DNA from 3 places in the Povalibacter sp. genome. Region 2 is predicted to be linked to each of the others. Evidence: riboswitches for the same ligand, from Rfam matches in the RefSeq annotation. Region 2 holds a riboswitch; each other region holds the start of a gene.
The links. A riboswitch is a leader RNA that binds a small molecule or an ion and turns the genes downstream of it on or off. The one in region 2 is predicted to bind cyclic di-GMP.
Positions count from the first base shown of each region.

Region 1: linked by a shared signal. The riboswitch ahead of V7D81_RS03170 (putative Ig domain-containing protein) and the one ahead of V7D81_RS09980 (hypothetical protein) in region 2 are both predicted to bind cyclic di-GMP.
Region 3: linked by a shared signal. The riboswitch ahead of V7D81_RS10530 (M23 family metallopeptidase) and the one ahead of V7D81_RS09980 (hypothetical protein) in region 2 are both predicted to bind cyclic di-GMP.

Region 1 covers NZ_DAINNK010000005.1:58,693-69,151, forward strand. Annotated here, with positions in the region: gene V7D81_RS03165 (putative Ig domain-containing protein) at 1-1,297, shown strand, start outside; cyclic di-GMP riboswitch class I at 1,488-1,575, shown strand; cyclic di-GMP riboswitch class I at 1,730-1,814, shown strand; gene V7D81_RS03170 (putative Ig domain-containing protein) at 2,001-3,836, shown strand; gene V7D81_RS03175 (NTP/NDP exchange transporter) at 4,003-5,289, shown strand; gene V7D81_RS03180 (TonB family protein) at 5,397-7,301, opposite strand; gene V7D81_RS03185 (chemotaxis protein CheX) at 7,362-7,811, opposite strand; gene V7D81_RS03190 (response regulator transcription factor) at 7,801-8,217, opposite strand; gene V7D81_RS03195 (ATP-binding protein) at 8,260-10,459, opposite strand, start outside.
Region 2 covers NZ_DAINNK010000025.1:29,833-40,291, forward strand. Annotated here, with positions in the region: gene V7D81_RS09930 (secretin N-terminal domain-containing protein) at 1-343, opposite strand, end outside; gene motA (flagellar motor stator protein MotA) at 498-1,355, shown strand; gene motB (flagellar motor protein MotB) at 1,370-2,338, shown strand; gene V7D81_RS09945 (proteasome-type protease) at 2,465-3,202, opposite strand; gene V7D81_RS09950 (transglutaminase family protein) at 3,326-4,135, opposite strand; gene V7D81_RS09955 (alpha-E domain-containing protein) at 4,351-5,298, opposite strand; gene V7D81_RS09960 (circularly permuted type 2 ATP-grasp protein) at 5,302-6,720, opposite strand; gene V7D81_RS09965 (hypothetical protein) at 6,876-7,271, opposite strand; gene V7D81_RS09970 (hypothetical protein) at 7,425-7,724, shown strand; gene V7D81_RS09975 (hypothetical protein) at 7,928-8,269, shown strand; cyclic di-GMP riboswitch class I at 8,377-8,463, shown strand; gene V7D81_RS09980 (hypothetical protein) at 8,663-10,459, shown strand, end outside.
Region 3 covers NZ_DAINNK010000028.1:6,841-17,299, forward strand. Annotated here, with positions in the region: gene secA (preprotein translocase subunit SecA) at 1-2,708, opposite strand, end outside; gene V7D81_RS10530 (M23 family metallopeptidase) at 3,033-3,950, opposite strand; cyclic di-GMP riboswitch class I at 4,084-4,184, opposite strand; gene V7D81_RS10535 (DciA family protein) at 4,265-4,549, shown strand; gene lpxC (UDP-3-O-acyl-N-acetylglucosamine deacetylase) at 4,634-5,557, opposite strand; gene ftsZ (cell division protein FtsZ) at 5,764-6,966, opposite strand; gene ftsA (cell division protein FtsA) at 7,083-8,318, opposite strand; gene V7D81_RS10555 (cell division protein FtsQ/DivIB) at 8,408-9,235, opposite strand; gene V7D81_RS10560 (D-alanine--D-alanine ligase) at 9,235-10,191, opposite strand; gene V7D81_RS10565 (hypothetical protein) at 10,188-10,313, opposite strand; gene murB (UDP-N-acetylmuramate dehydrogenase) at 10,388-10,459, opposite strand, start outside.

The DNA of each region.
Region 1 (10,459 bases), on a different contig from region 2:
CACGCCGACGGCTTCCGATCCGGACGGCAACACCGTCACCTTCGGCATCCGCAACCAGCCCTCGTGGGCGAGCTTCAATCGCAAGACCGGCAGGCTCAGCGGCACGCCGAACAGGACCGGCACCTTCGCGAACATCAACATCTACGCCTGGGACGGCAAGTACGGCACCGACCTGCCGCGCTTCACCATCACGGTGACGGCCGCCAACCGCAGCCCCACGCTCTCGGGCACGCCGCCGACCACCGCCACCGTCGGGACGAACTACAGCTTCCGGCCGACCGCCAGCGATCCCGACGGCGACGCGCTCGGTTTCAGCATCAGCAACAAGCCTGCCTGGGCGAGCTTCAGCGCCTCGAACGGTGCGCTCACCGGCAGGCCGACCGCCGCAGGAAAGCATTCGAACATCGTCATCCGGGTCAGCGACGGCAAGGTGACGACGTCGTTGCCGGCCTTTGCGATCACGGTGAACGCCGCCGCCGTCAACCGCGCGCCGACGATCAGCGGCACGCCGACGACGAGCGTGAACGTGGGCAGCGCCTACAGCTTCCGTCCGACGGCCGCCGATGCCGACGGCGACGCGCTCGGTTTCAGCATCAGCAACAAGCCGGCCTGGGCGAGTTTCAGCACCTCGACCGGTGCGCTCACGGGCACGCCGACGGCGGCGGCAACGCATTCGGACATCGTCATCCGGGTCAGCGACGGCAAGGTGACGACGTCGCTGCCGGCCTTTGCAATCACGGTGAACGCCGCCGCCGTCAACCGCGCGCCGACGATCAGCGGCACGCCGACGACGAGCGTGAACGTGGGCAGCGCCTACAGCTTCCGTCCGACGGCCGCCGATGCCGACGGCGATACGCTCACCTTCAGCATCAGCAACAAGCCGGCCTGGGCCGCCTTCAGCACCTCGAACGGCCAGCTTTCCGGCACGCCATCGGCGAGCGATGCGGGCAGCTACGCGAACATCGTCATCAGTGTCGGCGACGGCAAGGCATCGACTGCATTGCCTGCGTTCTCGATCGCCGTGAATCAGGCAGCGACCAAAAGCGCGACGCTGTCGTGGGCGGCGCCGACCCAGAACACCGATGGCACGACGCTCACGAATCTCGCCGGCTTCCGCATCTATTACGGCACGTCCGCGAGCGCGCTGAACCAGACGATCCAGGTGGCCAATCCGAGCGTGTCGACCTACGTGCTCGATGGACTGACGCCGACGACGTACTACTTCGCGGTGCGTGCGTACACGAGTGCAGGAACGGAGAGCGCGAATTCGAACGTCGCGAGCAAGACGCTGCAGTGATGCGCGGAAAATTGCCGTCGTGTTACGAAGCGCGAACCCGACGGATGCAGTGCGATGCGCGAGTGCGCACGCATTGCATAAGCGAGCGCCTTATGTTTTCTGACGTTCTTATGTGAAGCTCGAAATCACTTGAGCTGTCTGTAGCCAACGACAATTGCAAAGGTGTTTTTACTGGGGTCTACTCGACCACGCTTCACAAGGGCAAACCCGCTGCAAGGCGGGGACGCAAAGCCTCCGGTCCGGTGAGCGCAAGGGCGCAGGATAGCGGGGTTGCCGGCCAGAGGACTGTTCGTTCCTCCGTCGTCATACCCGAACGCTTCCCTTCCTTGATGCCACTCGCTGCAGGTTTGCTCCGGTGAACCGATCGTCGCGATGCGTGCCATGTCAGGCGCGAATCGCAACGCTCGTGAAATAACGGCGAAAAAGTTCAGGAGTTGAAAAGGGCAAACCCGTCGAAAGGCGGGGACGCAAAGCCTCCGGTCCGACGCGCACTGCGCGGGATAGCGGGGTTGCCAGCAAAGAATCTGCGACTGCATCGGATGCCGATGGATTTGCAGATTCGGGCCGTCGATCCGTGACGCACCAGCGTCAGCGCACACATCGACGTCAGCGTCATTGCCTTGGCCGATCGTCCGCAACGTTCGCGATTCGCTGTCGCGACGTGCTGAAGCAGGTGCAAGCAATGAAAACGAGTTTCGGGAGCATGATGATTCGACGGCTGGTCAGGGCGAGCATCGTTCTGTGCGCGGTTGCGACGCTCGCAGCCTGCGGCGGCGAAGGCGACGACGCCGTGGCCGCTGCTCCGCCGACGTCGCCCACGTCGCCGACCACGCCGACGCCTCCTCCCACGGCGAACCATGCGCCCGAGATCACCGGCACGCCGGCGGCTGCGATCGAAGCCGGGCAGGACTACTCGTTCACGCCGACGGCGAGCGACGCCGACAACGACTTCCTCGAGTTCTCGGTGACCAACAAGCCGACGTGGGCGACCTTCAGCGTCGACACCGGCGCATTGACCGGTTCGCCGCAGGATGCAGACGTCGGCGAAACCCAGGACATCACCATCACGGTGACTGACGGACGCGATCAGCGCTCCATCGGTCCGTTCCGTATCGTCATCCGTTCGCGCAGCGCCCCGCCGCCGGCCGCCAACAATGCGCCGACGATCAGCGGTACGCCCACGGCTTCAGTCGATGTCGGAGCCGCCTACAGCTTCCAGCCGAGCGCCGCGGACGCCGACGGCGACGCGCTGCGGTTCTCGATCTCGAACCGTCCCTCGTGGGCGAGCTTCAGCACCTCCTCGGGCACGCTGAGCGGCACGCCCGCGGCGGCCAACGTCGGCAACTTCTCCAACATCGTGATCAGCGTGAGCGACGGCGTCGCGACCACGGCGCTGCCCGCGTTCGCGATCAGCGTGAAAGGACCGGACAACAGCGCGCCTGCGATCGGCGGCACGCCGATGACCTCGGTGCAGGCGGGCCAGGCCTACTCGTTCCAGCCGACGGCCACCGATGCCAACGGCGATGCGCTGACCTGGAGCATCCAGAACAAGCCGTCGTGGGCGAGCTTCAGCGCGTCCACCGGCCGCCTGACCGGCACGCCGGCGGCGTCCAACGTCGGTTCGTTCGCCAACATCATCATCAGCGTCAGCGACGGCAAGGTCTCGACCGCGCTGACGGCGTTCACGATCACCGTGCAGGCGGCCGCCAATCGCGCGCCGACGATCAGCGGTACGCCGGGCACGAGTGCGACGGTCGGCACGGCCTATTCGTTCACGCCGACGGCAGCCGATGCCGACGCCAGCGACACGCTCGGCTTCAGCATCCAGAACAAGCCGACCTGGGCGAACTTCACCGCGTCGACCGGCCGGCTGAGCGGCACGCCGACGGCGGCCGGTACGTTCGGCAACATCATCATCAGCGTCAGCGATGGCAAGGCGTCGGCCTCGCTCGCGGCGTTCACCATCACGGTGAGCGGCGGCAGCACCACCCCGCCGCCCGGCAATGCCGCGCCGACCCTTTCCGGCACGCCGGCGACTTCCGTGACCGTGGGCGCCAGCTACAGCTTCCAGCCGACGGCGAATGATCCGGAAGGCGCGACGCTCGCGTTCAGCATCAGCAACAAGCCGGGCTGGGCGACGTTCAGCACGACCACCGGCCGACTCTCGGGCACGCCGAGCGCGACCGGCACGACCTCGAACATCGTCATCGGGGTCAGCGACGGCACCCATTCCGTGTCGCTGCCTGCCTTCAGCATCGCCGTGAATGCGGCACCGGCCACGGGCAGTGCGACGCTGTCGTGGGTCGCACCGACCCAGAACACCGATGGCACCGCGCTGACCAATCTCGCCGGCTATCGCATCGTCTATGGCACGAGTTCCTCGGCGCTCAACCAGACGATCACGATTTCGAACCCGAGCGTGACGAGCTACGTGGTCGACGGTCTGGCCTCGGGCACCTGGTACTTCGCCGTGAAGGCCTACACGGGGTCGGGTGGCGAGAGCTCGCAATCGAACGTCGCCAGCAAGACGATTCCTTAGAAGTTCGACGGGAGCCCGGTGCAGCCGGGCTCCCGCATCGGCCGCTCGTCGCAGCCCGCCACCGCTGACCGCATCGTAACTGCGACGGTCGGCATCCTCCGTTTAGAATCCCCGCGCCGCGCCTGCCATGGTGCGCGATCGATCCATGAGACGGCGAGGGCATTCGATGACCACGACTTCTTCAGGTTCCCTGCTCGGCAATCTGCTGGGACGGCTGGCACCCGTGGAGCCTCGCGAAGTGCGCGCCGTCGTGGCGGCATTCGGTCTGTTCTTCTTCATGTGGGCCGGCTACTTCGCCGTGCGTCCGTTGCGCGAGACGATCGGCACCCTCATCGGCCGCGACCAGGTGGCCGACCTGTGGATGGTGACCTGGGCCGCCTCGCTGCTGATCATCCCGCTGTACGGGATCATTGTGGCCCGCGTCCGGCGCAGCGTGTTTCTTCCCGCCATGTACGGCGTCGTCGCCGTCGTGCTCGGCCTGATCGGCGTGGCCCTGCAGGGCGATCAGATCAATCCGGCGGTCGGCAAGTTCTTCTACGTCTTCATCAGCGTGGTCAACCTGTTCCTGCTGTCGATCTTCTGGAGCTTCCTGCTCGAGCTGTTCGACAGCGGTCAGAGCAAGCGGCTGTTCGGCGTGATCGCTGCCGGCGGCAGCGCCGGTGCGCTCGTCGGGCCGCTGGTGTCCGACTTCAGCGTCGCCTCGATTGGCAACAACGGCCTGCTGTTTCTCGGCGCGGCGCTGTTCGTCGCCGCCATCGTCTGCCAGCGCCTGCTGCTCAACATCTGGCGCGACCGCACCGAGTCGGTGGAGGAGGATCGTCCGCTCGGCGGCAACATGTTCGCGGGCGTGACGCTGATCCTGAAGTCGCCCTACATCCTCGGCATCGCCTGTTTCGTGGTGTTCATCTCGGCCGTGAATACGCTGCTGTACTTCGAGCAGCTGCGCCTGGTGGAAGTGAACTATCCGGAGATCACCGATCGCACGCGCATCTTCGCGCGCTTCGACTGGATCGTGCAGACGCTGACGGTGCTGTCGCAGATCTTCCTCACCGGCCGCATCGCGCAGCGCTTCGGCGTGATCGCGTTGGTGACGGTCGTGCCGCTCATCATGGTCGGCGGCTTCGTGGCGCTGGCCGCGACTGGAACGCTCGGCGTGCTCGCCGTGGTCTTCATCCTGCGCCGGGCGATGGAATACGCCTTCGTGCGCCCGGGCCGCGAAATGCTCTGGAGCCCGCTCGACAAGGAAACCAAGTACAAGGCCAAGAGCACCGTCGACGTGCCTGTGTATCGCGGCGCCGATGCGCTGTCGGCCCAGCTCAACAAGGGACTGGAAGGCATGGGCTGGGGACCGGCGGCACTGGCCCTGCTGGGCGCAGGCGTCGCGGCGCTGTGGGCGCTGCTGGGCTACTGGCTGGGGCGACGCTTCGACAGGGGCGTCGCGAAGACGGGATAGATCTTCTCTGCCTGTGGGGCCGGCTTCAGCCGGCCGCGACTGCATCCAGCAGCACAGGCCGGCTGAAGCCGGCCCCACAGGAACAGGAAGAAGCCGCGAGGCGGCTCCTACTTCAGCGCGAACCGCACCCGCAGGATCGCGCGCTGTTCCACGGTCTTGCCGTTGCGCGTCACCGGCTCGAAGCGCCACTTCGCCAGCGCATCGAGCGCTGACTTGTCGAAGACGCCGGCTGGCTGCGATTCGCGCACGATCGGGCTGCGGGTCGTGCCGTCGGTGGCAATGACGAATTCGATGTCGACCCAGCCTTCGATGCCGCGGCGCTCGGCATCGTTGGGATAAGCAGCCGCCACTTCGCGCGTACGCGGCAGCTCGCGAGCCTGGACGACGCGGTTCGCAGCATCGCGTTCTTCCTGGGCCGCTGCGATCTGGTCGCGCAGCGTGCGCGCATTCGTCATGCGCGGTACCAGCGTCTCTGCCCTGTTCGTGAGCAGGCCGGCGCGTTCGAGATCGCCCTGCGCCAGCGCCGTGCGGGCGTGATCCAGCAGGGTGAATGCGAGTCGCTGTTGTTCCGTCCGAACCGCTGCTGCGTCGGGCGACTGTTCCGCCAGTGTCTGCAAGCGCTCGAAGGCATTGTCGCCGGCCGGTTCGATGAGGCGCCCGTTCTCGCGCAGCTTGATGATCGGCGCCAGTTGCTCGTCGATGACGGCACGCGTCGCGGCCGTCGTCAGTGCATTCAGTTCCTGTTCGACCTGCGGCAGGTCCGGCAGCGCGAGTTCGAATTCGCGATCGAGTGCGGCGGCGGCTGCGAACTGCGTGCGCGCCTGCGCCATGTCCTCATTCGCCATGGCTTGCCGCGTTTGCGCGAGCAGGCGCGAGCCGACGTCGGTCGCCAGAATGCGATTCACCGTGTCGTCTTCGCCCAGATCGCGCGCGGCGCGCAGATGGAACACGGCGCTGTCGTCTTCCGGCTCCAGCAATTGACCCGCCGCGATACGGCTGCGCGCCAGCTGCGTGTTGGGCGCGGCAGGCGCCGTCGGCGCACTGACGGCAGGTGCTTTCGCCGGCGCCTGCCGGACCGAGCGCGACAGTGCCAGCAGTTGCGCATTCAGCGTCGGGAGTTCCGGATGATCGGGCTGGGCCTTCTGCAGCGTCGTGAAAGCGCGCGCGGCGGCCGCGGCATCGCCTGCCTGCAACGCCTGCGTGACCTGTGTTTCGAGCGCATCGAGCACGTCCTGGACCCCGGCGAGTGCTGCGGCATTCGCCGGCTCGACCGTCAGCACCGCGCGATAGCGTTCGAGCGCATTGTCGCCCGACGGCGCCGACAGCTTGCCCGCGGAGAACGCGGCCTGTGCCGCCGCGAGCGTCGGCGTCGTGTCGAGCGCGGGTGTCGCCACTGGCTGAGTTGCCACGGACGCAGGGGTGGGCAGGGTCTCGACCGCGGGCTCGCGTCGCGACAGAAAAATGACTGCGCCGACGATGAGCAGCAGAGCGCCTGCGCCGGCGCCGATCAGCGGCACGCGATGGGCCGGCTTCGTGAGTTCCCGGACGCTCGCGAGCGCCGGCGATACGTTCTGGGCCAGTTCGTGATAGCGGCGCGTGGCCGTGGCGAGGAACAGATTCGCGCGCGCCGGCGACACGGGCTTGTGCAGGAAGCGATAGACACTGCCCCTGCTGATGAGCCCTGCGACACGACCTTCCTCGTCGCGACGACCGGTCGCAAGAAGGACGAGTTCGGGAAACTGGCTTTGCAGCTTTTCGAGTGCGGCGGCGGCTTCACCGCGCAGCACCTGCATGTCTGCGATCAGGATGCCGCAATGGCCGCCGACCAGCAGTTCGACGGCGGCGTCGATGGAGGGGGCGTGCCAGAGGGTGTGATCAGCGCCGGCAGCCTGCTGCAGCGTCGCGATCAGCGCCTCGTCGGTGCTGATCACGATGACGTCTACGGAATCGCCGGTCAGGGTGCCGGCAACGTGAAGGGCGCCAGGATTTGCGTCCGGTTGCCGGCGTTGCATTGCATCGTTGCATCGGGGTTGCAGCGGGCGGCGCGTACGAATCGCCGCTGGCTGGCCCGATTACTCCAGGCAGACGACCAGCTGGGCAGAGTGACTGCGCCAGTTGATCGGAATCACGAAGGAACGCGTGTTGTCCGGGGTGACGACTTTTTCCGGTTCGCCGGCGACGACCGTCGGCACGGAAATCATGAAGTCCTTGCCGAAATCGCGGCGCGCGTTGCCGGAGATCGTGTTGGCGACTTCACCCACGAGATCGCACATGTTTTCCTGGGTCAGTTCGGTTTCGCCCATGCGCATCAGCATGACGGTGAGCATGGGACGCGAGGCGGTGAAATAGACGATGCCGCGACGTTTGCCGGCGATGCTGATGAGGCCGGTGAATTCCTGCACGGTCGGACGTCCTTCCTGGACGATGTACGGCGAGCCTACCGACGCCGGCTGGTTCGCAGCCGTGGCGAAGTAGTTCGTCGTTCCTTCGACGAAGGTCTCGAGTTCGACTTTAGTCATCATTGCCGGCGCCCCTCAGCAGCTCTTCGAGCGCCTCAGTCAACTGTCGGTCGGTGAAGGGTTTGCACAGGAAGCCGTTCGCGCCCTTCTTCAACGCTTCGATCGCGGTGGCCTTGTCGGACAGTGCGGAAATGACCAGGATCAGCACGTCGGGCTTGATCTTGACCAGGTTTTCGACGCACTCGATGCCGTCCATTTCGGGCATCGTGATGTCCATCGTCACGACATCCGCGGGTTCCTTGCGGAAGGCCTCGACGGCCAGCTTGCCGTTCGCCGCGGTAGCGATGACCTGCAGACGGTCGATCTTCAGTTCACGCTCGATTTTGCGACGGATTATGTTCGAATCGTCGCAGATCATGAGCTTGAGCTTACCGTTCGTCAACGGTTCAGCCTTTGCATTCGCCGCCATTGAATGACCTCTTGATGTCCTTGTTCGGTTTGTAAGAGACGCTTATGCGGCTGCGCGCGCCGAGGCCGGCAGCCAGATCTTGAACTTCGAGAAGCGTCCGCCCGCCGAGGCGAGACCGACGCGACCGCCGAGTTCGGCGACGAGGATGCGCACCAGATCCATGCCGGCGCCGCGGCCCGCATCGGTCGTGACGCGATCGGCCGTGGAGAAGCCCGGGCGGAAGATCAGCGCCATGGTCTGACGCGGATCGAGCATCGCCGCCTGCGCCGGCGTGATGAGGCCGCGTTCCACCGCGACCTCCTTGATGCGATCGAGCTGCAGGCCGCGACCGTCATCCTGCACGACGAGTTCGAAACCTTCGTTGCCGCGCTGCGTGAATTCGACGCCGAGGAAACCCGTTGCCGATTTCTGCGCCTTGGCGCGATCTTCCGGCGACTCGATGCCGTGTACCACGGCATTGCGCACGAGCTGGATCGTGATGTCCTTGACCGCACGACGATAAGCCTCGGGGACTTCGGCGAGGCCGGTGCACTTCACCGTGACCTGCTTGGAATGCGACGAGGCGACTTTCGCGGCGAGATCTTCCAGCGTGCGTTCGAGACCGCCGGCGCCTTCGGCTTCGGCCTGCGGCTGCTGCGACAGCGCCTGCATCTGCATGGTCTGGTCGTGCTTGCCGGCCAGCCATTGATCGACCTTCGCGGCTTCGACCGTGCCGCCCGCGGCGCGACGCGACGCGATGGCGTGGTGCAGGTCAACGAGTCGGCCGAGCATTTCGCGAACCTGCGCGAGGTGGTTGAACAGATCGTCGAGCTTCACGACCAGCGGCAGGAAGTCGCTGCCCGACAGCGTCGGCCGACCCTTCAGATCGCTGAGCGATTCTTCGAAGGCATGCGCGCGCTGTTCGACGGTCTTGAGGCCGAGCGCCGCGGCTTCGCCCTTGACCGCGTGGACCTGGCGGTAGATGCCGTCGATCTTGGCGCGGAACGCCGACTCTTCGCGCGCCGGTTCCTTGAGGATCGAGTTCACCATCTTCAGCGACACATCGGCGTCGGTGAGGAAGCCGGTGAGGCTGTCCGGTTCGACGTGCAGGATGCGCAGCAGCAGATCGAGCTGGGCCTGTGCCTTTTCCTGCGACTCCTGCAGTTCGCGCGACAGCATCACGCGCTTGGTCACGTCGTTCACCGTCACCAGCAGGTGGGACAGCGAGCCTTCGGATTTCACGCGGTTGAAATCGAATTCGAGGTAGTGCGTGTCGAAGCCGCCGGCCGGATTGTCGAAGTGCACTTCGACTTCGTTCAGCGGATTGATGGTCTTGACCAGCTTTTCGTTGACGCGCTCGCCCCACAGCAGCGCGACGTAGTCCATCGCGGTCTTGAGCGTCTTTTCCGGCACGATGTCCTTGAGCAGATTGTCGAAGGACAGGTTGGTGAAGTCTTCGCGGCGGAAGATTGTGTTCAGCGCCATCGAACGTTCGCTGCCCAGCTTCAGGTCCTTGTCGAGCAGGAACAGACCTTCGTTCACCGTGCGCAGAATGTCCGCGGTTTCCTTGCGGGCGCGCAGGGACACCATTTCTTCCTTGCGCAGGTTGCGCGCGAAGTAGAAGAACAGCATGCCGAGCAGTGCGAGGGCACCGACCAGACCGACGATCTGGATGATGCGCAGTACGCTCGCTTTGCCGTTGCTTTCGGTTTCGACCTGCTGCGCGAGTTCATTGGCCACGCGCGTGAGCGGAGCCTGCGATGCGGCGGCATACGTGTTGAGTTCTTCCAGCGCGCTGCTCAGGCGACGGCCGCGCGGGCTGAGCTGCACGCCGGGTTCCTTCTCGACGACCGGCGCAGGCGCGGCGTTCTTGCCGGCAGGTGTCGGGGCCGGCGCGGGCGCCGCTGCCTCAGCGGCATAGGGAGAACCGGAGAAGCGCAGCACCGGATCGAGCTTGGCCTTGTAGCCTTCCCACACCTTCTTGCCGTCGGCGACCAGCGTGCGCGCCTGCTCGGAGTCGAGCGCCGGCACGCTGAGGGTGGAGCCTGAACTGTCGGAGACCATGCCGCCGCCGAGTCCGATGATGGCGTGGTCGAACGAGGTGGCGGTGGTACGCAGGGCTTCGATGGCCTCGTCCACCTTCTCGCCGTTCGCGAGGCGCGCGCTGATCGCAGCGGCATTCGCCTGGATTTCCGCCGGCTGCGACTGCAGGCTGGACAGGAATTTCACACCCGCGACGTTGTCGGCGAAGCGGCCGGCCATG
Region 2 (10,459 bases):
CACCCGATCCGCGATTGCCGACGATCACCGACGCTGCAGCCGCTTCGCGCTCGATGGTCTGACGGCTCGCGCGCCGCACCGATACAAACAGCGAGCGCGGCTGTCGGTCGAGCTGCTCGAGTGCGCGCCGGATCTGGGTCACGTTGGCGGCGCTCGCGCGCACGAAGAGTTTGTAGTCGCTGCCGCTGATGGCGCCGCCCGGCTCGACCAGCGGCTGTAATACGGGAATCACCTCGGCCGCAGTGCGATAACGCAGATCGATGATTTCCAGACTCTGCGCACCGGCCGCCCACGCCACCAAGCACAGGAGCGCCGCCCGCCATGACGCGGTTAACAGTTTCATGCGACGCATTGTCGCCGGAACGGTCCGGCATGGCGACGAAAGATTAGGGAAAAGTCTGAGCCGCATCACACTCAAGGTCCGACTTCCGCGGCCGATCTTCGTTACCTGGGACGGGAGATTCCGCGTCCATGCATTGCAGGAAGTTTCCGGACCCATGAACCTGATTCTCGGCATCGTCGTCGTCATGGGCTGCGTGCTCGGCGGATTTGCCGTGCACGGCGGCCAGCTGGCCGCGCTCTGGCAACCGTCGGAAGTCATCATCATCGGCGGCGCCGCCGTCGGTGCCTTCATCATTGCCAATCCGTTCAGCGTGTCGAAGCGCGCGTTCGGCGGCGTGATGAGCCTGCTCAAGGGCTCGCCCTACAAGAAGACCCACTACCAGGCGCTGTTCGCGGTGATGTACGACCTGCTCTCCGTCGCGCGCAAGGAAGGCATGATGGGCCTGGAACGCGTGATCGAGGATCCGTCCAAGAGCGAGATCTTTTCCAAGCGTCCGCTGATCCTGAAGGACAAGCACGCCACCGAATTCATCCAGGACTACCTGCGCCTGATCATCAGCGGCGACATGGACCAGTTCCAGCTCGAAGCGCTGATGGATCTGGAAATCGAAACACATCACCACGAAGCCGCAGAACCCGCCGCCGCCATGAGCAAGGTCGCGGACGCCCTGCCCGGCTTCGGCATCGTCGCGGCCGTGCTCGGCATCGTGAACACGATGGGCGCGCTCGGCGGCCCGCCGGAGGAAATCGGCATCAAGGTCGCGGCCGCGCTGGTCGGCACCTTCCTCGGCATCCTGCTCGCGTACGGCTTCGTCAGCCCGATGAGCAATGCGATGGAGCGCATCGCCAACGACGAGTCGCAGTTCTACCGGACCATCAAGACCTGCATCCTCGGCTTCGTGCAGGGCCATCCGCCGCAGGTCGCGATCGAGTTCGGCCGCAAGTCCACGCCGGGCGAACTGCGTCCGAGCTTCAAGGATCTTGAAGCGCAGCTGCGCGGCAAGAAGGCCTGACGGTAGCCAGCGCCATGGCCAAGGGCAGCGACGCGCCGACGATCGTCATCAAGCGCGTAAAGAAGGGCGGCCATGGCCATCACGGCGGCTCATGGAAAGTCGCCTTCGCCGACTTCGCCACCGCGATGATGGCGTTCTTCCTGCTCATGTGGCTGATGGGATCGACCAGCGAGGAACAGAAGGGCGCGATCTCCGAATACTTCAACAATCCATCCGCCGTGCCGGGCTCGAGCACGATGCCGTCGCCGACATCGATCAACGGCCCCGGCGGCGCCAGCATCAGCATGATCACGCTCGGCGGCGGCATGGAACTGCACCGCACGGCGACGGAAGAATCCGCTTCGGCCGATCCGGCCGCGCCGATCAATGCAGACACGGCCGAGAAACTTGCCGAAGAACTCGACAAGGAACGCCTCGAAGGACTGATGACGGAATTGCGCGAAGCCATCGATCAGCGCGAGTCGCTGGCGAAGTTCAAGGATCAGATCCTGCTGGACGTCACGCCGGAAGGCGTACGCATCCAGATCATCGATCACGAACGCCGGTCGATGTTTCCGCTCGGCAGCCCGACGCTCGAACCGTTCGCCGACACGATCCTGCGCGAACTCGCTACCGTCATCGACAACGTACCGAACCGCATCAGCATCAGCGGCCACACCGACATTCGTCCCTACGGCCGCCTGAACTACAGCAACTGGGAACTCTCCGCCGATCGCGCCAACGCCGCGCGCCGCTCGCTGCTCGGCGGCGGCCTCACCGAAGCGCGCATCGGCCGCGTCGTCGGCCTCGCCTCCAGCGTGCTGCTCGATCCGCAGGCACCGGACAGCCCGATCAATCGCCGCATCAGCATCGTCGTGATGAACAAGCGCACCGAAGACGCAATCAACCACGAGAACGGGTCGCTGCTGAGCGTGCAGGACAATGGCGCGGGCGCGGCGACATCCGGTGAGCCGGTGGCCGCCCTTTCACCGGTACAGAACTAGGATTGGTACGCAAAAAGCGCAAACGAAGAACACAAAAGGCGCAAGGAGATTTCTTCTCGGAAGAATCAGGATTTTTGTGCTTCTTGTGTTCCGCCTTGTGCTTTTTGCGTACCAATCCGGCTGGTTTCAGCTCCGCCGCAGCCACTCCGGATCGGGCAGCTCATGGAACGCATGGCGCAGGCTCTCGCTCCAGCGCGTGCGGATCATTCTGAAGTAGTCGTGATCTTCATTGATGCTGATGTGGCTCTGCACCCGCAGCGTGTCGCGGTGGATGCTCAGCAGATCGAGCGGCAGGCCGACCGAGAGATTGGAACGGATGGTGGAGTCCATGGAGATCAGCGCGCACTTCGCGGCCTGCGCGATGCTGGTGCTGCGCGTGACGACGCGATCGATGATCGGCTTGCCGTACTTGGATTCGCCGATCTGGAAGTACGGCGTATCGGGCGTCGCTTCGATGAAGTTGCCGGCGGCATAGACGCAGAACAGGCGCGGCGGCTCGCGACCGATCTGGCCGCCGAAGATCAGCGACGCATTGAACTCGATGTTGTGGTCCTTGAGCGCCTCCGCGTCGCGCTTGTAGACCTCGCGCAGCATGTCACCGATGTGCGTGACCGCCGCAAACATGTTCGGCGCCGTGAACAGGCTCTCGCCGTCCGGCTGCTGCGTCCTCTCGCGCAGCGTATTGATCAGCGCCTGCGAGATCGCCAGATTGCCCGCGCTCATCAGCACCATCACTCGATCGTCCGGCTTCTCGAACACGGAAACCTTGCGGAACGTGCTGATCTGATCCACGCCCGCATTGGTGCGCGAATCCGCCAGGAACACCATACCGGCATCCAGCAGGATGCCAACGCAATACGTCATTTGAAATCCGCCTTTGGAGTTCAGAACGAAGGCAATGGCCGCAAAAAGTCGCAAAAGACTCAAGGTCAGAAATGAGAATCTTCTTTCATTGTGTCTTCTGCGCCTTTTTGCGGCCATTCTCTTTCATTGCTGCTGCGCCGAAGCCGCAATGACCACAGCGACCTGCATTTCTTCCGCACCGCCGCCGCGGCGCACGCCGCGGACCGGGCAGGCATCGAGATAGTCGCGACCGACGGCGAGACGGCAATGCCGGCCGCCGGCGAGCGTGCGATGAGTGATGTCGATCGGCATCCAGCCCTCGTCCGGGCCGAGCCAGGCGTCGGCCCATGCGTGGCTCGCGACCTCGTCGCCCTTGCCGGTGTAGAGATAGCCGCTGACGTAGCGCGCCGGGATACCGGCGGCCCGGCAGCAGGCGATGAAGACGTGGGCGTGATCCTGGCAGACGCCCTTGCCGCGGGCGAATGCACGCACGGCGGGTTCGTGGACGTCGGTGGCACCGCGCTCGTAGTGCACGGTATCGCTGACGGCGTGCGCCAGCTTGAGCAGATTGCTGCGGCGATCGGCCGTCCTCGGCAGGCTCTGCTGCGCGAAGGACTGCAGCGCCGGGTCCACGCGCGTGAGATTGGTCTCGGCCAGATAAGTGAGCGGCGACAGCTTGCCGTCGTTCGGCAATGCCTCGCCCTCGACGTCGTAGGTTTCGACGACGCCGCTGACGACGATGCGGATCTCGCGATGCGGCTCGTCGAGCGTCAGCAGATGCACGACGTTGCCGTACGCGTCGATCTGCTCGTGCTGACGTCCCGGCGCGCTGATGCTCCAGTTCAGCGCGCGCTGCACCGGATCGCGCCGCGGCGTCAGCCGCAGGTTCTGCACGCTGCGCTTCACCGGCTCGCCGTAGCGATACGTAGTCTCGTGACGAATGTGCAACTGCATCGTAGATCCTCAGAGTTTCACACGGAGTTCACGGAGGGCACGGAGTTTAAGAGAAGAGAATTTCCACGGGGGACACGGGGAGCACGGGGTCTCAAGAAAGAGCAATTTTCTTTCCCCGTGCTCCCCGTGTTCCCATTCCTCCCCCGTGGAAATTCTTCTTTCTTGATCTCTGGCTCCGTGCTCTCCGTGAACTCCGTGTGAAACTTTCTTAGTCTTCAATCCGCCGCCGACACCAGGAAGTCGCGCGAGACGCGCTCGCCCAGGTCACGGGTGCGGCCCATGAACTGCACGAGGTATTCGTGCAGGCCGAGTTCGAAAATGTCTTCGATGCGTCCGAAGCGCAGCGACGCATGCAGTTCGCCGGCACGCCGCTCGGTTTCGGCGGACTGGCCGTTGCGGACGGCGATGAGGTGCGTGTAGAGCTGCTCGACGCAGCGATGCAGCGAGCGTGGCATGTCGGAGCGCAGTACCAGCAGTTCCGCGACGCGGCGGGGCGTGATCAGGTCGCGATAGACGCGGCGATACACCTCGAAGGCCGACACCGAATTGAGCAGCGCGCTCCATTGATAGTAGTCGGCGGCGCCGCCCGCTTTCTCGCCGCGCGGCAGCAGCAGGTGGTACTTCACGTCGAGGATGCGCGCGGTGCTGTCGGAGCGTTCCAGATACGTGCCGAGCCAGGTGAAGTGCCAGGCCTCGTCGCGCAGCATCGTGCCCTGAATCACGCCGCGGATGAGATGCGAACGGTGCTTCACCCATTCGAAGAAATTGCCGACTTCGGCTTCCGACGAAGGGCGCATGCCGGCGACGCGTATTTCCAGCCAGGTGGCATTGACGCTTTCCCAGATTTCGGACGTCAGCGTGCCGCGCACGGCACGTGCGTTCTCGCGCGCGGCGCGCACGCAGCTGTAGATGCTCATCGGGTTGTCGCGATCGAATACCAGGAAGGCGATGGCGTTCGCCGGCGTGACGGCGCCGTAGCGCTGCTTGAACGCATCCATCAGGCCGATGATGGTCAGGGTGGCGACCCAGCCCTGCTCGACGATTTCCGGGCCCTGCGGCAGCAGCGACATCCGGTAGTTCACTTCGAGCATGCGCGCGAGGTTCTCGGCGCGCTCGGTGTAGCGGGCCATCCAGTAGAGATGGTCGGCGGTGCGACTCAGCATCCGTCAGCGCTCCAGAACCCACGTGTCTTTGGTGCCGCCGCCCTGCGACGAATTCACGACCAGCGATCCTTCGCGCAACGCGACGCGCGTGAGGCCGCCGGGCACGAGCGTCACTTCCGCACCCGACAGCACGAAGGGCCGCAGATCCAGGTGACGCGGCGCGACGCCCTGTTCGACGAAGGTCGGGCAGGCCGACAGCGACAGCGTCGGCTGCGCGATGTATTTCTCCGGGCTCTTGAGAATGCGCTGGCGGAAGTCCTCGATCTGTTCCTTGGTCGACGACGGGCCGATCAACATGCCGTAGCCGCCGGCGCCGTGGACTTCCTTGACGACGAGTTCGGGCAGATGCGCCAGCGTGTAGTCGAGATCTTCCTTCCGCCGCAGCACGTAGGTCGGCACGTTCGACAGCAGCGGCTCCTCGCCGAGATAGAAGCGGATCATGTCCGGCACGTACGGATAGATGGATTTGTCGTCGGCGACGCCGGTGCCGATCGCATTGGCAATCGTGACGCGACCGGCGCGATACGCGGCGAGCAGGCCCGGAATGCCGAGCATCGAATCGGGACGGAACACCAGCGGATCCATGAAGTCGTCGTCGAGACGGCGGTAGATCACGTCGACGCGCTGCGGGCCGCGCGTGGTGCGCATGTAGAGGAATTCGTCTTCGACGTAGAGATCCTGGCCTTCGACCAGTTCGATACCCATCTGCTGGGCGAGGAAGGCATGTTCGAAATACGCGCTGTTGTAGGCACCCGGGGTCAGCAGCACGACCGTCGGATCGTTCACGCCCGGCGGCGCGACGCTGCGCAGATTCTCGAGCAGCAGATCGGGATAGTGCTCGACCGGGGCGATCGAATGCTGCGCGAACAGCTCCGGAAACAGCCGCATCATCATGCGGCGGTCTTCGAGCATGTAGGAGACACCCGAAGGCACGCGCAGGTTGTCTTCGAGCACGTAGAACTCGCCGGCGCCGGCGCGCACCACGTCGATCCCGGCGATGTGCGCGTAAATAGAGCCGGGCACGTCGACGCCCTGCATCTCGGGCCGGTACTGGCCGTTGCACAGCACCTGCTCGGCCGGAATGCGGCCGGCCGCGAGGATGTCCTGGTCGTGATAGATGTCGGCGATGAAGGCGTTGAGCGCCCGCACGCGCTGGCGCAGTCCCGCGGCGAGGTGCTGCCATTCGGGCGCCGGGATGATGCGGGGAACGATGTCGAAGGGAATCAGGCGTTCGGTGCCCGCCTCTTCGCCATAGACGGCGAAGGTGATGCCGACGCGGTGAAAGAGCGAATCGGCTTCGGTGCGCTTCTGCGCTACCCGGTCTTTCGGTGTTCTGGCGAGCCATGACGCGAAGGTCCGGTAGTGCTCGCGAACACTGCCGTCCGGCGCGTGCATTTCATCGTAAGGCGTCTCCCCTGGCATCCGCGGTCCTGGTTCTCGTGGCGACAGGAGCCGAGGGAGCGAAAACCGTGCCAGCCCGGAATCAGTGCATTACGCGGTAAAAGCCGCTACTGGCCGGAGCGAGCCGCCCCAGAACGGGGCAGCACAGAAACCATCGTGGTGCGATCCGCGGGCGGTCAGGGCAGCTGGATCTTGCCGCCGCCGCGCCCGCCGCCCCCCATGGTCGGCGGCAAGCCGCCCTGGGGCACGACCAGCTGCGAGGCCTGCTGCCGGCGCATCTCCTGGATCTGCTGCACGGTGCGCTCGATGGCGGCCTGGGCCGCGACACCGAACCCGGCCACGGCCTGGTCGAGCGTCTCGCCCGGAATCTCGAAGCTCAGCGGCACCGGACCCATGTTGGTCATGATTTCCGCCTGGCCCACGAACAGGACCGGGCGTGTCTCGTCCCTCGATCCGTCGCGCTTGACGGGGGTCAGCCGACGCAGGGCGCCCACGCGACGATCGGTAAACATTTCTTCCTGGTACAGCGCATCGGCATCCATCTGCGCTTCGGCATCGCGTTCGTCAGCCATGGGTTCCTCGGCGGTTATGTCAGCGGGCGGGGAGTAAAGCAGCCCCATTTCTTCACATCAAGCAGGCCTGCGCCTCAAGGCAGGCCTTTCTCTATGAAGGCGTGTCCGACTGGTTACAATGCCGGCCCTCTCCGCTCGCTCCCGACGCCCCCAATGCAGGAAAACGATAATCCCTTCTCCGAGGCCTTCGGCAAGGCCGTCGACCTCGGCAACCGGATCGCCGACACGGACCAGAAGGCGGACATCTGGGACATCGCCGACGGTCTGCTCGCGGGCGCCGTGCAGTACTGGCTCTATTCGCGTCAGCCCTGCTCCGACCCCGAGTGCGAGGAGTGCCTGCCGATCAGCACGGCAGAAGGTCGTTTAGAAGAACTGCGCAAGCTCATGAAGCAGTTCGCCGCCGAGAGCGAGTACTTCCACTCGCCGACCGATCGCAACGTCGGCCGTGCCTGAACGGTCACGGCCGAACACACAAGTCAATCCGTTTTTGACCTCGCAGGAGCTGAATTTTTTTCTTCTCGCGCAGGTACTTGATTGGCAATGCGGCGACGGCGCAACACCCGGAAGCGCCCGCCTTTTGTGATGCAGCTCACACCACGCGGCGAGCCGGCTTCCGCAGACTTTCCGCCGACCACACTCGAACGGACCTGACAGACATGGGGTTGCTCCGAAATCTGAAGCTGCGGAACCGGGCGTACGTCTGCGCCTACAACTCGTTCCGCTTCGCAGCCCGACTGCGCGGCGACCTGAGCGAGTTCGCGCCGTCGATCGCCGAGACCATTCAGAGCGTCGGCGACGAACTCGCCTCGCTGGCCCGCGATGCCTGCCCGAGCGAGACGGACCGGCGTCAACTGATCGACGGACTGGAAGGCGCGCTGCGCGCGCTGGGTCTGTCGGACGCGGCACAGGTCCACATCGTGTCGCAGCTCGCGCCGCGCATCATGGCCGGCGAACCGGCCAGCGTCAGCAAGGAAGCCTGGACGCGCATGGCCGTGTGAGACATAACCTCACCGCCGCGACAGCCCCTCCACTGTCGCCGTATTACATGTCTCCTGAAACCGACCTGGCCGCTTGACTTATCCCGTCGCGCTGCCGAAGAATCGATTCGTGCCAAGGGCAAACTCGCTGAAAGGCGAGGACGCAAAGCTACCGGTCTAACGGAATCATTTCCCAGGACAGCGGGGTTGCCACGAACCGCAGGACGAATGCGGTTGATTCGACGGACGCCATCGGTCGGTCAGCAGAAGTTTTCTTCTTCTCATCGATCAGAAATCCACTCAGCGCCGTCGACGTGACATCAATCGAGATGCGCGCGCACGCATTCTCTCCCCCGTCGAAATGATCCGTCCGGCCGTGGTTCGACCGGATTGCGGATTTGATGGGGAAGGAACGTGGAAGAGAACACCAGCAAGGTCTTCGTGGGACGTGGCGCCAATGCGTCCGTCGATCCGCTGCTCGCAGCGACATCCTCCACCGAACCCGCCAACACGCTCTTCATCATCAATCTCTGTTCTTCGATCGCGCCGATCCAGACCGCCGGCAAGACCATTCCCGGCTTCGACAGCCACAAGCTCTACCAGGTGGCGCGCGCCGAAGACGGCCGCACGCGTCATCGCCTGCGACTCGGATTCTTCACCAGCGAAGCCGATGCGGAACAGGCGCTGAGCGCCGTTCGCGACAACTATCCGACCGCATTCGTTGCCTGTCTGTCCGACGACGATCGTCGCTTCGCCCGCGGCTATGTGCCCAACACGGAAACCACGGCGGCGTGGAAGCGTCCGGTGCTGGTGCCGAAGCCGGCTGCCGTCGAAGAACCGGTGAAGGCAGCGCCGGTCGCCGCTACGCCGGCGCCAGCGGTTGCGAAAGAAGCGCCGAAGGCAGCGGTGAAACAGGAAGCGGCCGCAGCCAGACCTGCACCTGTCATCGCGAAGCCCGCGGCCGTCGCGGCAGCGCCTGCGAAACCGGCAGCGGCTCAGTCGGCCTCCGAAACCGACATCGAACTCTCGTGGGATCTGCCCGAACTCACGCCGCCGCAGCCGTCTGCCAGCGCGCCGGCACCGCAGACCGTCGCGCCCGTCTACAAGACGGACACCGTCATCAAGGCACCGGCCTCCAGCCCGCCGGCCGAAGCGGCGAAGAAGGCGCTCGCCGCGCCGGCTGAAATCCAGCTGACGCTGGAGAAGGAACCCGCACCGCCGAAGCCGGCCGCCGCTGCCGCGCCTGCGAATGCTCCGGCACAGCCTTTCCATGTCGGCAAGGGCGTCGAGATTCCGGGTTCTGCGCTCAGTCTCGAATCGACGGCGAAACATCCCATTCCTGCCGCGCCGGTAGCACCGCCTGCGAAACCGGCTGCTGCGAAGGCAGCGCCGTCGGTCAAGGAAGCGTCAAAGCCCGCCGCCGCCAAGAGCGAGCCGGCGCGCAAGCCCCCGGAGACCAAACCTGCTGCCGCGCCAGTCGCCGCGCGCGCGCAGCCGCCGGCGGGTGATCGCCGCGTGCCGGAGCTCGACAGCACGCAGACGATCCGCGCGCTCACCAGCGCCGAACTCAACGACGACTCGCAGGAAAAGTGGTTCTCGATCCAGCTGGTCGTGTCGGAACGTCCGGTGAATCTCGATGCCATGCCGCACCTCGACATCTTCGAGGCCTACAGCGTGTATTCGATTGCCAATGCCGGCAGCGGCAAGATCGTGTACTCCCTGCGCCTCGGCTTCTTCCGCGAAGAAGTCTCGGCAGAAGCGGTCTCCGGCTATCTGCGCACGTTCTTCCCCTCGCCGAGCGTGATCCGCATCAGCGCCGCCGAGCAGACCCGTTTCAAGGACGCGCCCGCACCGAAAGCAACCGCGGCAGCGCAGACTGAAGGCAAGATCATCGAACTCAATCACGCGCGCGATCGCAAACCGACCATCCCGACCGTGACCATGGAAGTGACGGATCGCAGTCCCAGCGGCACCTTCAATCCCAACGCCACGGGCTCGTTCAATCCGAATGCGACCGGTTCGTTCAAGCCCGGCGCCACCGGCTCGTTCAAGGTCGACGCGAGCGGCAAGCACAAGACGCTGAAACCCGCAGCCAAGTCCGCGGCGCATGCCACCAAGCGCTCGGCGCCGATGAGCAAGACTTCCGCGACGGGCAAGCACAAGGCGCTCGTGAAACGCAGCCTGAGCGAACAGCTGCTCGACGAGGCGCGC
Region 3 (10,459 bases), on a different contig from region 2:
CCGTGGCAGTGCTTGTACTTCTTGCCGGAGCCGCACGGACACATTTCATTGCGTCCGACTTTCTTGGTCTCGCGAACGAACTGCGACACCGGCGCCGGTTCTTCCCCCGGCAGCGGCTCGGGCGGCTGCGGCGCGGTGATCTGCTCGGGAGCGGCGTGCTGGAAGCGCATGGCGCGCTCGAGTCGCGCCTGACGCTCCGCTTCTTCGGCATCGATCTCGGCCTGCGTGCGCAGCTGCATGCGCGACAGCAGCGACACGGTGTCGTGCTTGATGCGATCGAGCATCGACGAGAACAGTTCGAAGGCTTCGCGCTTGTATTCCTGCTTCGGATTCTTCTGCGCATAGCTGCGCAGATGAATGCCCTGGCGCAGGTAGTCCATCGCCGCCAGGTGCTCGCGCCAGTGCGAGTCGAGCTGCTGCAGCATGATGGCCTTTTCCAGGTGCCGCACGACCGGCACGCCGTACATGTCGACCTTCGACTGATAGGCCTCGTCAAGCGTCTTCACGATGCGTTCGCGCACATCCTGGTCGTTGAGATTCTTGTCCTGCTCCAGCCAGCCCTTGACATCGAGCGGCACGCCGAAGTCGCGCTGCAGCGTCTCGGTCAGCGATTCGACGTTCCACATTTCTTCCGGGCTGCCCTGCGGCATGAAGCGATCGGAAACCGTGTTCACGACTTCATGACGGATGCCGGCGACGGCATCGGCCACGTCCTCGGCGCCCATGAGTTCGGTGCGCTGCTGGTAGATGACCTTGCGCTGGTCGTTGGCGACGTCATCGTATTCGAGCAGGTTCTTGCGGGCGTCGAAGTTGTGGGCTTCGACCTTGCGCTGTGCGCGTTCGATCTGTTTCGAGAGCATGCGGCTCTCGATCACTTCGCCTTCCTTCATGCCGGCCGTCTGCAGCCAGCGCTTGGTGCGCTCGGGATCGCCGAAGATGCGCATCAGGTTGTCTTCGAGCGAAAGATAGAAACGGCTCGAACCTGCGTCGCCCTGACGGCCCGAACGGCCGCGCAGCTGGTTGTCGATGCGCCGCGATTCGTGGCGTTCGGTGCCGATGATGTGCAGGCCGCCGGCGGCGAGCACGGCGTCGTGACGCACCTTCCATTCGTCGCGTGCCTTCTGACGCGCGGCTTCATCGTTCGGATCGATACCGTGCAGGTCCGATTCGGGATTGCCGCCGAGCACGATGTCGGTGCCGCGACCGGCCATGTTGGTGGCAATCGTCACGGAGCCCGCACGACCCGCCTGCGCGACGATGTGGGCCTCGCGCTCGTGCTGCTTGGCGTTCAGCACTTCGTGCGCGATCTTGTGTTCCTGCAGCAGCTTGGCGAGGTATTCCGACGTTTCGATCGACGTCGTGCCGACCAGCGCCGGTTGGCCGCGCGCGACGCAATCGCGGATGTCTTCGATGATGGCGTCGTACTTGTCCTTCGCGGTGAGGTACACGAAGTCGGCATGGTCCTTGCGGATCATCGGCCGGTGGGTCGGGATGACGACGACTTCGAGGCCGTAGATCGACTGGAATTCGAACGCTTCCGTGTCCGCGGTGCCGGTCATGCCCGACAGCTTCGTGTACATGCGGAAGTAGTTCTGGAAGGTGATGGAGGCGACGGTCTGGTTCTCTTCGCGAACCCGCACGCCTTCCTTCGCTTCGACGGCCTGGTGCAGGCCGTCGGACCAGCGCCGGCCCTGCATGGTGCGACCGGTGAATTCGTCGACGATGATGACTTCGCCGTTGCGCACGATGTACTCGACATCGCGGTGATACAACGCGTGCGCGCGCAGCGCTGCGTTCAGGTGATGCATCAGGCGGATGTTCGATGCGTCGTAGAGACTCTGGTCGGGGCTCAGCAGGCCCGCTTCGGTGATGAGTTCCTCGGCGTGTTCGTGACCGGTATCCGAGAGGTGCACCTGGCGGGACTTCTCATCCGCCCAGTAGTCGCCCTCGCCTTCTTCGGACTCCTGGCGCTTGAGCCGCGGCACCAGCTTGTTGATGGCGACGTACAGCTCGGTGCTTTCTTCGGCGGGGCCGGAAATGATCAGCGGCGTGCGCGCCTCGTCGATCAGGATCGAGTCCACTTCGTCGACGATGGCAAAGGCGAGTCCGCGCTGCGTACGGTCTTCGAGACGGAACGCGAGGTTGTCGCGCAGGTAGTCGAAACCGAATTCGTTGTTGGTGCCGTAGGTGATGTCGCACGCATAGGCGGCGCGCTTTTCTTCCGACGACTGGCCGCTCCTGATGACGCCGACCGTGAGTCCGAGGAATTCGTAGACCGGGCGCATCCACTCGGCGTCGCGCGAGGCCAGGTATTCGTTCACGGTGACCACGTGCACGCCCTTCGCGGGCAGCGCATTCAGATAGGCCGGCAGGGTCGCGACCAGCGTCTTGCCTTCGCCAGTGCGCATTTCGGCGATCTTGCCGTCGTTGAGCGCCATGCCGCCGATGAGCTGCACGTCGAAGTGGCGCATGCCGAGCGTGCGGCGCGCGGCTTCACGCACTGCCGCAAAGGCTTCCGGAAGGATGTCGTGGACGGTCGCCCCGTCGGCGAGGCGCTTGCGGAATTCCTCGGTCTTGGCGCGCAGCGCCTCGTCGCTCAGTGCCTGGAACGCGGGTTCCTGGGCATTGGTCCGGCTGACGGCCCTGGAATATCCATTAACGAGCCGCTGATTGCGGCTGCCGAACAGTTGGCTGAGCCAATTCGCCACGAGAGAGAGCTCCGAGGTGGGCCAAAAGAAAGGACGCGATTGTACACGCCACCCTGCGACCCCATGCCGTCGGGTTTTTTTGATGGACGTGCGCGGCCTTGGGACCGACAGGCCGAGTTCGGGGCGGGGCGTGCGAAAACAAGGCCGAGGGCGGCGGGCCTTGTTTTTCTAGCTGTGGGGCCGGCTTCAGCCGGCCTTTGGATGTCAGGCTAAAGCCTGACCTACAGCCAGAGGCCGGCTGAAGCCGGCCCCACAGGCAGAGTCGGAAGTCGGTGCTGGAATTAAGACGCCGTCATCATCCGGGACTGCCGCCCCGGCCTGCAGCTACTGCCGCACGAAGCTCATCGGGTCGATGGCCCGGCCGTTCTTGAGTACTTCGAAATGCAGGTGGGGCCCGGTGGAACGGCCTGTCGAGCCGATCAGGGCGATGGCCTGGCCCTTCTGCACCGTGTCGCCCGGCGTCACCAGCGTGCGTTGGTTGTGCGCATAGCGCGTCACGTAGCCATTGCCGTGGTTGATCTCCACGGTCTTGCCGTAGCCGAAACGGTCCTTCGAGTAGGTCACGACGCCGGCAGCGACGGCGACGACCTGCGAGCCCGCAGGCCCCGCGAAGTCGATGCCCTTGTGGTAGACGGTGCGGCCGTTGAACGGGTCCGTGCGCTGGCCGAAGTAGGAGGAAATCCAGCCCTGCATGACGGGGCGTCCGCCCGGAACGATCTGCCGGCTGAGATTGCGGGTGGAAATGAGGCTTTCCAGTACGCTGAGCTGGCGCTCGCGATCCTTGATCTGGCGGCTCAGGGTATCGAGCATCGAAGAAATGTCCGGTGCCGCAACCAGCGCGCTCTCGGCCAGAGCCTCGGGTCCGCCGACGGCGGGCACGCGGTCGAAATCGAACTCGCCCTTGTCGAGGTGCGCCATCTCCGTCAGGCGGCGGCCCAGCGCATCGAGGCGGATCACGTGGGCATTCATCTGGCCGACGCGGCCGGCCAGCGCATCGAGACGGTTCTGCAATTCCTGCCTGGCGTCGACGACCTGCTGGCGCTGCTCTTCGAGCCGGCGGCCCCAGTCGGCGACCTGGGCGGTAGGAGCGAAAACGTTGCTGCGTCCGAGCTGGACCCCGGCGAAGAGCACGCCGGCAAGGATGGTCACGATCAGACCGATGGTCACCGTCGCAGCCAGCGGGCGGCCGAGCTCGATCTGGCGAGCGCGCCCCAGGCGTTTGGAAAAGACGATGACGTTCATTCGATCATGCCTCGCGTCCTCAAAAAATCTGGCGCGACAAAAACGTCCTGCCGGCGCAGCCGCATCGAGAAAGCTGCACCAACGGCATATCCAGAGAGGTGTGGACGTAGAACCGATGATTCGAGTTGTACATCCTGGCAACCCCGCTATCGTGACCGTCCTGCCTTCGAAGGCAGCGCCCTTAGACCGGTGGCTTTGCGTCCCCGCCTTTCAGCGGGTTTGCCCTTAACAGCGGTCGGGAATATGCAGAATCCGCAACCCAAAGATCAAGCAGTCAGCCCTCACATTGCACATTTCAGCTTATGTCTGAACCCATGAAGCCCATTTCGACTGGGTTGGGCCCGCTGCTCGCGCAGCTGGAGCGTCGCGCCCGGGAGACGCTCGATTTGACGGATCGGGTGCGGGCCGCGCTCGATGGCGACGAGAAAGCCCACGTCGTTTCAGCGAGTTACCGCGAGGGGACGCTGGTCATCGTGGCGGATTCCGCGGCCTGGGGGTCGCGGATCCACTATCTGCAGGAAACCCTGGCAGAACGGCTGCGGGCGCAGGGTGAGACGCAGTTCACGAAAGTGCAGGTGAAGGTGGGGAAGCCGGGGTGAGGCGGGGATTTTCTTCGTCTTGCTCTTACTGTGGGGCCGGCTTCAGCCGGCCTCTTAAATTAAGAAGTCAGGCTGAAGCCTGACCTACAGGGCGCCGGCGGACACCGCCGTCGCCGGCATATAAGAGATGGGCGCCTGCTCATCGCCTTCGAAGGTCGCCTCCTCCCACGCATCCGGCGTCGCAATCAGCTTGCGCAGCAACCGGTTGTTCAGCGCGTGACCGGACTTGAAGCCGCTGAACTCGCCGAGGATGCCCTTGCCGAGCAGGTACAGATCGCCGATCGCATCGAGGATCTTGTGCTTCACGAACTCGTCTTCGTAGCGCAGGCCTTCCTCATTCATTACGCCCGCGTCACCAATCACGATGGCATTCTCCATCGAGCCGCCGAGCGCGAGATTCTTCGAACGCATGTATTCGAGATCGCGCATGAAGCCGAACGTCCGTGCGCGACTGATCTCGCGCAGGAAGGAGGTGCTGGAGAAATCCATGCTCGCGATCTGGTCGCGCTTCTTGAAGATCGGATGATTGAATTCGATCTCGAAATTGACCTTGAAGCCGTTGTACGGCGTGAAGCGGGCCCACTTGTCGCCCTCTTCCACCTGGATGGGTTTGAGGATGCGTGCGAAACGCTTCGGTGCGGACTGCTCTTCCACACCCGCCGACTGCAGCAGGAACACGAACGGTCCGGCGCTGCCGTCCATGATCGGTACTTCCTCGGCCGACAGTTCTACATAGGCATTGTCGATGCCCAGGCCGGCGAAGGCGGACATCAGATGTTCGATGGTGCAGACCCGCGACTCACCTTTAATAAGAGTGGTGCCGAGCGTGGTCTCACCGACGTTCTCGGCGTACGCGGGCACGTCGATGGTCCGGTCGAGATCGGTACGACGGAACACCACGCCGGTATCCGGCGGCGCCGGCTTCACCACCATCAGCACCTTCTTGCCGGAATGCAGACCGACACCGGTGGCGCGGATGGAGTTCTTGATGGTGCGTTGGCGAAGCATGGGAGGCTCTAGGTGCGGGGCCCGAGCTGGCCGGAGGATCGCGGCGCTGAAGGAAATCGGTACATGAAACCTCGAAAAGCGGCGGCACCGTAGCACCGCATGCCGGACCCCACAAGCCTCTGACTTGTGGGGTCGACACGCGGTCACTTCAACGTCGGGCAAGGGGACGCTTTGCCCGACCGCCAGGTTCCCTGACCTGGACGACTTCAGTCCGCCTGACGCCGCAGGAATGCCGGAATATCCAGCATCGCGGTGTCATCGGAATTGAGGCCATCCCCGACCGCACGACGCGGTGCAACGGAATCGCGGCCGTAGTCCCGACCACTGTCGCGCTGCTGACGGATGTACGTCGGCACGTGCAGATCATCGAGCGTCGGCACGCGACCGGCGCGGCCGCCGGCAATCGCCGTCATCTGCTTGCGCGCGTCCGGCTGCGGCATCTGCTCGGCCACCGGGCGACCGATGCCGGTCGCAACGACCGTCACGCGGATGTCTTCGCTCATCTCCGGATCGATCACGCAGCCGACCACCACGTTCGCATCCTCCGACGCGTACTGCTTCACCGTATCGCCGACGACGCTGAACTCGCTGGTGCGCAGGTCCATGCCGGCCGTGACGTTGATCAGCAGGCCGTGAGCGCCGTGCAGATTGACGTCTTCGAGCAGCGGGCTGGAGACGGCGGCTTCGGCCGCTTCACGCGCGCGGTTCTCGCCGCGTGCCGAACCCGAACCCATCATCGCCATGCCGGTTTCCGCCATCACGGTGCGCACGTCGGCGAAGTCGACGTTGATCATGCCGGGCTTGGTGATCAGTTCAGCGATGCCCTGCACCGCGCCCTGCAGCACTTGGTTCGCCGCCTTGAAGGCGTCGAGCAGCGTGACATCGCCGCCGAGCACCGTGAGCAGCTTCTGGTTCGGAATCGTGATCAGCGAGTCGACGTGACGGCTGAGTTCGCTGATGCCGTGTTCCGCCGAGCCCATGCGCTTGCGGCCTTCCATGTCGAAGGGACGCGTCACGACGGCGACCGTCAGGATGCCGAGCTCCTTCGCGATCTGCGCCACGACCGGCGCTGCGCCCGTGCCCGTACCGCCGCCCATGCCGGCGGTGATGAAGAGCATGTCGGAGCCTTCGATCATTTCGATGATGCGGTCGCGATCTTCCATCGCGGCCTGACGGCCCACTTCAGGATCGGCACCCGCGCCCAGACCCTTGGTGATGTTGCAGCCGATCTGCAGACCGACTTTGACCTTGGAATGCTTCAGCGCCTGAGCATCCGTATTGAGGCAGATGAAATCCACGCCTTCGATCCCGGTCTGGATCATGTGCGACACGGCGTTGCCGCCGCCGCCGCCCACGCCGATGACCTTGATGACGGCCCCTTGATTCTCAGTATCAGCAAGTACAAACATCGTTAGTCCCCTCGATGTCGTGACGACATCTCAAATCCACGTCGACAAATCGGTGCACCGCGTTCAGAGGACACTGCGCACCACCCTTCACCTTCATCTGCTCGCATGCAACGCGATCAGAAATTGCCCTGAAACCACGCCTTCATCCGATCGAACACGCCGCGCGCGTTACCGCCGAGCGGCGATTCGCGCCGGCCGCGCATGTAGTTCTCGCGGCCGTACAGCAGCAGGCCCACGCCGGTCGAATGAATCGGATTGCTCACCACGTCCACCAGCCCGCTGATGTGCTGCGGAATGCCGAGCCGCACGGGCATGTGGAACACTTCTTCCGCCAGCTCGACCGCGCCTTCCATCTTGGCGCTGCCGCCGGTCAGCACGACGCCGGCCGCGATCACTTCCTCGAAACCGGAGCGCCGCAGTTCTTCGCGCACCAGCGCGAACAGTTCCTCGTAACGCGGCTCGACGACTTCGGCGAGCGTCTGGCGCGCCAGCCGGCGCGGCGGACGATCGCCCACGCTCGGCACTTCAATGGTCTCGTCGGAGTTCGCGAGCTGCGACAGCGCGCAGGCGAACTTCATCTTGATCTCTTCGGCGTGATGCGTCGGCGTGCGCAGGCTGACGGCGATGTCGTTGGTCACCTGATCGCCCGCGATCGGAATCACGGCCGTGTGACGGATCGCGCCGCCGGAGAACACCGCGATGTCGGTCGTGCCGCCGCCGATGTCGACCAGGCACACGCCCAGTTCCTTTTCGTCGTCGGCCAGCACCGCGTAGCTCGACGCCAGCTGTTCGAGCACGACGTCTTCGACCGCGAGCCCGCAGCGCTGCACGCACTTCACGATGTTCTGCGCCGCGCTCTCGGCCCCGGTCACGATGTGCACCTTGGCTTCCAGGCGCACGCCCGACATGCCGATCGGCTCGCGGATGCCTTCCTGGCTGTCGATCAGGAATTCCTGCGGCAGGATGTGCAGGATTTTCTGGTCTGCCGGAATCGCCACGGCACGCGCCGCATCGATCACGCGATCGACGTCTTCGGACGTCACTTCCTTGTTGCGGATCGCGACGATGCCGTGCGAGTTCAGGCTGCGCACGTGGCTGCCGGCGATGCCGGCGTACACCGAATGAATCTCGCAGCCGGCCATCAGCTCGGCTTCCTCGACCGCGCGCTGGATGGACTGCACCGTCGACTCGATGTTCACGACGACGCCACGCTTCAGTCCGCGCGAAGGATGCGAGCCAAGGCCCACCACCTCCAGCGAACCGTCGTGAGTCATCTCGCCCACGATGGCGACGACCTTGGAGGTGCCGATATCCAGGCCGACGATCAGATTGCGGTCATTCTTTCTAGCCACTTCCCACCTTGCGAGTCAGATTCATTCCCGCCCTCTCTTCTTCCCCTCCTCCGCACAGCGGGGGAGGGACAGGGAGGGGGCCTCTTCACTCACGCATCCGGCACAGTCGCGGTCGCGTCATGCGCCACGCGCGTCGCCGGCGGATTCCAGCCGACCGAAAATCCGTTGCTGTAACGCAGATCGACGTAGCCGACTTCCGTGCTGCGCGTCGCCACCAGCGGACTGGCCACACGCAGGAAGCGTTCGAGCCGCTCATGCACGTCCTGTCGACCGAGCCGCACCTGCACGCCATTGGAAAGCGTGAGTTCCCACGCGCCGCGCGGATCGAGCTCGACCTTCGCGAGCCGCATGCCGACGGCGAGCAGGCGCGGATAACTCTCGAGATACAGATGCGCCACTTCCTCTTCGGTACCTTCGGGACCGATCAGCTGCGGCAGCTCGGGCGGAATGTGCCGCGAGTGCTTCAGGAACAGTTCGCCGCGCGTGTTCATCAACCCGTCCTCGCCCCAGCGCGCCGCGGCGACATGCTCGGTGATGACGACACGCACCGAGCGCGGCCAGCGGCGTTCGACGCGCGCGCGATCGACCCAGGCAATGGCTTCGAGCGAGGCCTGCAGGCGTTCGAGATCCACCGAGAGAAAACCGGCGCCGCGAAACGGCGCGACCGCTTCGTCGATCTGCACCGGCGCGACGCGCTGGAACTGACCCGCCACATCGACCTTCGCAATCGGACGATCGAGCGCCGTGGTCAGGCCCCAGATCGCCAGCAGCGCACCGAGGATCGCGCCCGACATGCCGAGCACCGGACGGATCGTTTCGATGAACAGCGGCTGCAGACCGCCGAGCGACAGGCGCGACCACCCGCCCGATCCGGCGTCTTCGGTCTTGCGACGATTGCGTTTGCGCGACGTTCCCATCACGGCCGCGACCCTCCGCGCGTGAGACTGGTTTCGAGCACGCGCCACACCAGATCGTCGAACTCGATGCCGAAGACGCGCGCCGCCTTGGGCACCAGCGAATGACTCGTCATGCCCGGCGCGGTGTTCACTTCGAGCAGGAAATTCCTGCCGCTGCGATCGCGCATCACATCGACGCGACCCCAGCCGCTGCAGCCCGCCGACTGGAATGCCGCGAGCGCGAGATCGCGCATCTCCTCTTCCGCCGCACCGGTCAGTCCGGGGCAGATGTACTGCGTGTCTTCGGCGACGTACTTCGCGTGGTAGTCGTAGTACTCGCCCGCCGGCACGATGCGGATCGTCGGCAGCGCCGTCTCGCCGAGAATGCCGACGGTGTATTCCTCGCCGACGATCATCTGTTCCATCAGCAGATCGCCCTCGTAACGTGCCGCGAGCGCCACGGCGCCCGGCAGGTCCGCTTCGCTGAACACGCGACTCACGCCGACGCTCGATCCTTCGCAGGCCGGCTTCACGATCACCGGCAACCCCAGCGAGGCCGCCGCCTTCGCCACATCGTCATTGCGTTCGAGCCGCACATAGCGCGGCGTCGGCAGACCGAGCGACAGCCACACCTGCTTGGTGCGGATCTTGTCCATCGACAGCGCCGACCCCAGCACGTCGGAGCCGGTGTAAGGCACGCCGAAGGCTTCGAGCAGGCCCTGCAGGATGCCGTCTTCGCCGCCGCCGTGATGGCCGTGCAGGATGTTGAAGACGCGGTCGATGCGCTTCGCCACGATCTCGCGCACCAGCGCCGGAATGCCATCGATCGCCTGCGCGTCGACACCGCGACGCCTGAGCGCTTCGAGACAGTTGCGCCCGGAGTCGAGCGACACTTCGCGCTCGGACGACGTGCCGCCCATGAGCACGGCGACGCGGCCGAAGGCGCGCGGATCGGTGGTGTGGGGATCGGTGCTCATGCGGGAATCTCGCTGCGGCTGCTGGCGACTGGCCGCTGGCCGCCGGCCAGCAGCCAGACATCGGCACGTGCTGCGCGCCAGTGACTGATGAGCGAACTGCGAGGCAGAGCAGCGCGTTGCACGGACCGTTCCCGCATAAAGGCCTTCCAAGCCTCTTCTCTGGCCAGCGGCCAGCAGCCAGTTGCCAGCAGCCGCCTCATGTCTTCTCTCCCACCATCCGCACTTCCGGCGTGAGCTTCACGCCGTGCATCTGCTCGACGGTCGTGCG